2 regions of the Gordonia sp. NPDC003376 genome follow, and region 1 is predicted to be linked to the other one. Evidence: riboswitches for the same ligand, from Rfam matches in the RefSeq annotation. Region 1 holds a riboswitch; the other holds the start of a gene.
What was found. A riboswitch is a leader RNA that binds a small molecule or an ion and turns the genes downstream of it on or off. The one in region 1 is predicted to bind S-adenosylmethionine.

Region 1 (3,404 bases):
TGCCACGACGATGAGAAATGCGCTGCGCCAACCGGAATGCTCGCCCAGCCAGGCCGCGGCCGGCACTCCGGCGACGTTGGCGACAGACAGTCCGAGCATCACCTGGCCGACCGCCTTGGCACGACGCTGTGGGCCGGCGAGGTGCGCGGCGACCAGGGCTGCAACACCGAAGTAGGCCCCGTGGGGCAGGCCGGCGACGAACCGGGCCGCGAGCAGCAACGCGAAGTTCGGGGCCAGCACGGTGGCGAGGTTTCCGACGGTGAATGCCACCATCAGTCCGATCAGCAGGGTCCGCCGGGACATGCGGGCGGTGAGTGCGGCGATCAGCGGTGCGCCCACCACGACCCCGAGGGCGTATGCCGAGATCACCCATCCGGCAGTGGGTTCGGACACATCCATGGCCTCGGCGATGTTGGGCAACAGCCCCATCGAGACGAACTCGGTGGTACCGATACCGAAGCCGCCGAGGGCCAGGGCGATGATCGCCCACCGGACGGACGTCGAGCCGGGTGTCGTGGGCGCCGGAACCGTGCGTGTGCGGTCCGTGTGGGAGCGGGCTGGGGTGTGCGACACCTGTGCACCAACCACCCCACGGGTGCCGACGATTCCCCGGTCGGCTGGTGAACTACTTCACAAGCTCGGGTTCGGGTCCGCGGCCACCGGTCCCGTGCGCTCCGACGCGGGCGGTGACGCCGGTTCGTGTTCTGTGGTTCATGGCCATCCCCATCGGCCGAGAGATCCCGGGATCCGGGATCGTGAATCCGGAGAGGCGGGATGCCAGGTCGTCACCGCCCCGTTTCCCTCACCGCCCCGTTTCCCTCACCGCCCCGTTTCCCTCACCGCCCCGTTCCGTGACACGCGCGACAGCAGGAGTCGGCCGCCACCAGCATTGCGATCGGCGCGAGCAGGAGGGTTCTCAACGAGTTGTGACCGTGTTATACCCTTGACGCCAGGTCATGAGTATCAGCGCACAGCCCCGGCTTGCTGATCGGCAACCCTCCAACCGCGGTGGGGTGCTCCGGGTGATGACCGGGTTGGGGATCGCGTCGCACGCATCCCCGGCAAGCGCGGGTCCGAAGGTCGGACCCCACCAGGGTCTTCACGACCCTGCCGACCGCAGAAAGTGATCTATACCCATGTCTGACGCAGCCAACGGTGGCGAGTGGAGTTTCGAGACCAAGCAGATCCACGCCGGCCAGACCGCCGACGGTACGACCAATGCTCGCGCGCTGCCGATCTACCAGACCACCTCGTACGTCTTCAACGACACACAGCATGCCGCGAACCTCTTCGGGCTGGCCGAGCCGGGCAACATCTACACCCGGATCATGAACCCCACCCAGGACGTCGTCGAGCAGCGCCTCGCCGCCCTCGAGGGTGGCGTCGCCGCCCTGCTGGTCGCCTCCGGCCAGGCCGCCGAGACCTACGCGATCCTCAACATCGTGGAGAACGGCGGCCACGTGGTGGCCAGCCCCCGTCTCTACGGCGGCACCTACAATCTGCTGCACTACACCCTGCCGAAGTTCGGCGTCGAGGTGACCTTCGTCGAGGATCCCGAGGACCTCGACTCGTGGCAGGCCGCCGTGCGTGACAACACCCGTGCCTTCTACGGCGAGTCGATCTCCAACCCGAACAACGAGATCCTCGACATCCCGGGCATCTCCGAGGTGGCCCATCGCAACGGTGTCCCGCTGATCGTCGACAACACCGTCGCCACCCCGTACCTGCTCAACCCGCTGGCCCACGGTGCCGACATCGTGGTGCATTCGGCCACCAAGTACATCGGCGGCCACGGCACCGCGATCGGCGGCGTGATCATCGACGGCGGAACGTTCGACTGGCGTGTCCAGCGGGACGGTCAGGACCTGTTCCCCGGCTTCACCACCCCGGACCCGAGCTACCACGGTGCGGTCTTCGCCGATCTCGGCGCCCCGGCGTATGCACTCAAGGCCCGCGTGCAGCTGCTGCGTGACACCGGTGCCGCGATCTCCCCGTTCAACGCCTTCCTGCTCGCCCAGGGCCTGGAGACGCTGAGCCTGCGGGTCGAGCGGCACGTCGCCAACGCACAGAAGGTGGCGCAGTACCTCGTCGACCATCCGCAGGTGGAGTCGGTGGCCTACGCCGGCCTGACGTCGTCGCCGTGGTACGAGCGGGGCCGGCAGCTCGCGCCGAAGGGTCAGGGTGCGATCATCGGGTTCGAGATCGCCGGCGGCGTGGACGCGGGCAAGCGGTTCGTCGAGGCATTGACCCTGCACAGCCATGTCGCCAACATCGGCGACGTCCGGTCGCTGGTGATCCACCCGGCGTCCACCACACACAGCCAGCTGACCCCGGAGGAGCAGTTGGCCGCCGGTGTGAGCCCCGGTCTGGTCCGCCTGGCCGTGGGTATCGAGGGTATCGACGACATCCTGGCCGACCTGGACCAGGGTTTCGCGGCAGCGAAGTAGTTGAGGAGCGCATAACCAGTGTCGGTAACGATCGACCCGAAGGCGTCGCAGGCGCGTCAACCCGACTGGGAGACGGTCCCGGACGGGCGGATGGTCAGCGTCCGCCTCGGGCCGATGGTGCTCGACAGCGGGTACCGGCTCGACGACGTCACCCTGGCGTTCCAGCGCTGGGGGACGTTGTCGCCGTCCCGCGACAACGTGATCCTGGCGCTACATGCACTCACCGGTGACTCCCATGTGACCGGTGCGGCCGACGCCGAGCACCCGTCGCCCGGCTGGTGGGACGGATTGATCGGTCCGGGCTGTGCGGTGGACACCGACGAGTGGTGCGTCATCTCGGCCAACGTCCTCGGCGGATGCCGCGGATCGACCGGCCCGGCATCCCTGGATGCCGACGGACGGCCGTGGGGCTCACGATTCCCGGAGATCACCGTGCTCGATCAGGTGCGCGCGGAGGCGGCGCTCCTCGAGGCCCTGGGGATTCGCAGTATCGGCGCGGTGGTCGGCGGTTCGATGGGTGGCGCCCGCGCGCTCGAATGGGCCGTGGAGTATCCCGACCGTGTCCGCAGTGCGCTGGTTCTCGCCGTGGGCGCCCGCGCCACCGCCGATCAGATCGGTACCCAGACCACCCAGATCGCCGCGATCACCTCCGATCCCGACTGGCAGGGCGGCGATTACCACGGCACCGGTCGCGCGCCGGTCGCGGGCATGGGGATCGCCCGGCGGATCGCGCACCTGACCTATCGGCACGAGGTCGAACTCGACGAGCGGTTCGCCAATCACCCTCAGGGGCAAGAGAATCCGCTCACCGGTGGACGATACGCGGTGCAAAGCTACCTCGAGCACCAGGCCGAGAAGCTCACCGAGCGGTTCGACCCGGGTAGCTATGTGGTGCTCAGCAACGTGCTCAACCACCACGATGTCGGCCGTGGACGTGGTGGCGTGGCCGCCGCCCTG
Region 2 (3,404 bases), on a different contig from region 1:
CACGGATGCGGTTCTCGGTGGCCGACCCGTCGAGCGGGACGAGCAGGACCGCGTCGGCGACCTCCGCGGCATAGATGTCTCGGATCAGGGTGAGCAGGCCGCTCGGTGTGCCCACGTAACGCACTGTGCCACCGTCGAGTTCGTCGGGCAGCTGCGCCACGGCCGCACGTGCCGACGCCGGATGCGGCGCGATGGCCACCTCCACCTCCAACGCGACGCTGAAGTTGGCGGTGTCGCGGGAGCCTGCACGCAGCAGCGAACGTGCGCGCTGGGCGTCCCGCAGGGTGGGGCGGCGGACGACGATCGGCAGCTGATCGGCCGGGACGTCGCCGGCGAGCGCAACCTTCAGCGGCGGGCGGCCGATGCTGAGCAGACGGTGGTCGGCGAGTTCGATGGTCATGACGTCGTTTCTCCGGTGCTGGTGTGGTGAGTGCTGATCGGGTGGGAGTGGTGGATCTCGGTGCGCCGTACGGCGTCGGCCCGGGACGCGGCGGCGCCGGTGAGGCGGCCGATCGCGTCGACGAGGCGGTCGATGTCGGCGGAACCGGTGCCGAGGCCGAAGCTGGCGCGGACCGCGCCGTCCGGCCGGCCGAGACGGTTGAGCAGCGGATGCGCACAGAACTTGCCGTCCCGGACCCCGATGCCATGGTGATCGCTCAGATACTCTGCCACCGCACGCGGCGTGTGACCGTCGACGTCGAATCCGGCGATCCCGACGCGATCGGGTGCATCGTCGAAGATGCGCAGCGGCGTGACACCGTCGATGGCCTCGAGGCCGGAGTCGAGCCTGTCCCTCAGGACGTACTCGTGGTGTCCGATGGTCTCGAAGCCGATCTCGGTGATCGCCTCGCAGGCCGCGGCGATGGCGACGGCCCCCAGGACGTTCGGCGAGCCGCCCTCGTGGCGGGCCGCCCCGGTGTGCCAGGCGGTCGACGCACAGTTGGCGTCGGGCTCCCCCACCACCGCGACGGCCGCCGAGGCGCCGCCACCGGCCAGGTAGGGGTCGGCGGCATCGAGCAGGTCGGAGCGCCCGATCAGCACCCCCGCACCGAAGGGCGCATAGAGCTTGTGCCCGGAGAACACCAGGTAGTCGATGCCGTGGCTGACCATCGACACGGGCCGATGGGCGACCAGCTGCGCCGCATCCACCAGGATCCGGGCGCCCTGACGATGCGCGATCGCCGCGAGTCGGCCGATCGGCAGCACCTCGCCGGTGACGTTGGACGCGGCGGTCACCGCGAGCAGCGCGGCCGGGGCAGCGGCCAGTTCGCATTCCACCGCGTCGAGGGTCGCGTCGATGGTGTTGCGCGCGGTCACGATCCGGGTGGCCCCGCTCTCCCGCGACACCCAGGGCAGCAGATTGGCGTGATGCTCGATGTCGAGGACGACGACGTCGCCGCGGACACAGTGCGCGGCGAGGTTCAGCGCGTCGGTGGTGTTGCGGGTGAACACGACGGTGTCATCGGTGCGGCCACGGACGAAGCGCCGCACCGTCTCCCGGCACTGTTCGTACCGGCCGGTGGTGACCTGCGACAGGTGGCCGGCACCGCGGTGCACGCTCGCGTATCCGGCGAGGGCGGTGCTCACGGCCTCGGCGACGGCAGTCAGGGCCGGGGCACTCGCCGCGTAATCGAGTTTGGCGTAACCGATCTCGGAACCGTCGGCGAGCGGGGCGCCCTGGTCGGCACCGACGACGGCGGCGAGCGGGGCGATCACGATGTCGCGGACCGCATCGGTCGCCGCGACGGCGGGAACGGTGGGAATGGTTGTCTGGCTGACGACAGCAGTCATCGATCGAACTCCTCGGAGAATCCACGCTTGCCGTGCCCGGTCGGTACACGGCCAGGTCGTCACCCGGAGCACCCCACCGCGGAGGAGGGTTGCCGACCAGCGAGCCGGGGCTTGTCGCTGGCACTCATGACCTGCAACCAGAGTGGTCGATGCGGCGTCGGGGTGTCAATTTTCACCCACCGTGAGCGAAACCCCGCCGGCGGCGGCTCGGTAGGTTGGGAGAGGTGAGTCCCGACGTGTTCGTCCTGTCCCGGCCGCACGGCGTGGTCCGCGCCGCCGGCGTCCTCCGCCGCTATCCGGATGCGGCGGTCGCCGCCACCGATCTCCGAGAGCGGCGGGTCGACTCGGTGGTCGGCGCACTCGCCTTCGATCCGTCGGAGCCCTCCGCCCTGATCACCCCTCGCACGCTGCTCCACTCCGACGCCCCGCTCCCGAGCACCGAACCCACCGCACGACGGTTCACCTCGATCGTCGAGATCCCCGACCCGGCAACACATCTGGATCGGGTCCAGGCCGCCGTGGCCACCATCGCCGACGGCGGGTTGGACAAGGTGGTGCTGGCGCGGACACTCACCGGCCGACTCGACATCCCCGTCGACGTCGACGATCTGCTGGCCGCATTCGCGGGCGGCAACCACGAGCACAATGCGTTCGCGGTCGACACCGGAACCGGCCGACTGATCGGTGCGACCCCGGAGTTGTTGCTGCGCAAGCGCGGCCGGGAGGTCACCTGCCTGCCCTACGCCGGGTCGGCACCGCGTTCGGCAGATACCGCCGAGGATCGGCGATCCAGGGAATCCTTGGCCGATTCGGCCAAGGACCATCGGGAGCACGCCTTCGTCGTCGAGCATCTGCGGCAGTGTCTGGCACCGCTCGCCACCGACCTCGAGATCGGCGACAAGCCGGAACTGCTGTCCACCGGGGAGATGTGGCACCTGGCCACCCCGGTGCGCGCAGTGTTGGCCGAATCCGACTGCACCGCACTCGATCTCGCTCTCACCCTGAGTCCCACCCCGGCCACCTGCGGTACGCCGGCCGACGTCGCGGCACAGTACATCCGGACACACGAGGAACCGCGCGGCCTGTATGCCGGTGCGGTCGGTTGGGCCGACGCCGACGGGAACGGCGAGTGGATGGTCACCATCCGCTGTCTCGAACTCGACGGCTCCGGGACCGAGGTGCGCATGTGGGCGGGCGGCGGGATCGTCATCGATTCCGATGCGCGGGCCGAACTGGCCGAGACCACCGCGAAGTTGCGGACGGTGCTCAACGCACTCGGGGTCACCCTCGACGACCTTCCGGTCGCCGGGATGACCCCGCGTCAGAGCTGAGTGTCGATCGGGTCCGGGCGGTTCAGCCCAGGGCCTGATCGAGATCGGCCAGGAGATCGTCGATCCCCTCCAGGCCCACCGACAGGCGAAGTGCGGAGTCGCTCAGACCGATCGCCGCGCGCCCCTCCGGGCCCATCGCACGGTGCGTGGTGGTGGCCGGATGGGTGACCAGCGACTTCGAGTCGCCGAGGTTGTTGGAGATGTCGATCACGCGCAGGCGGTTGAGCACCTCGAAGGCCCGTGCCTTGCCGCCGACGCCGTCGTGGTCGTTGAGCTCGAATG

Region 2: it holds a riboswitch for S-adenosylmethionine, as region 1 does, so the genes downstream of both, ACWDUA_RS23005 (aminotransferase class V-fold PLP-dependent enzyme) here and ACWDUA_RS19605 (bifunctional o-acetylhomoserine/o-acetylserine sulfhydrylase) in region 1, are expected to answer to the same signal.

What each region holds. Positions count from the first base shown of each region.
Region 1 is NZ_JBSFRM010000022.1:57,325-60,728, reverse strand. It holds gene ACWDUA_RS19610 (MFS transporter) at 1-573, opposite strand, end outside; SAM riboswitch class IV at 953-1,074, shown strand; gene ACWDUA_RS19605 (bifunctional o-acetylhomoserine/o-acetylserine sulfhydrylase) at 1,137-2,447, shown strand; gene metX (homoserine O-acetyltransferase MetX) at 2,466-3,404, shown strand, end outside.
Region 2 is NZ_JBSFRM010000034.1:41,564-44,967, forward strand. It holds gene ACWDUA_RS23000 (hypothetical protein) at 1-400, opposite strand, end outside; gene ACWDUA_RS23005 (aminotransferase class V-fold PLP-dependent enzyme) at 397-1,791, opposite strand; SAM riboswitch class IV at 1,810-1,923, opposite strand; gene ACWDUA_RS23010 (isochorismate synthase) at 2,016-3,122, shown strand; gene ACWDUA_RS23015 (O-succinylhomoserine sulfhydrylase) at 3,145-3,404, opposite strand, start outside.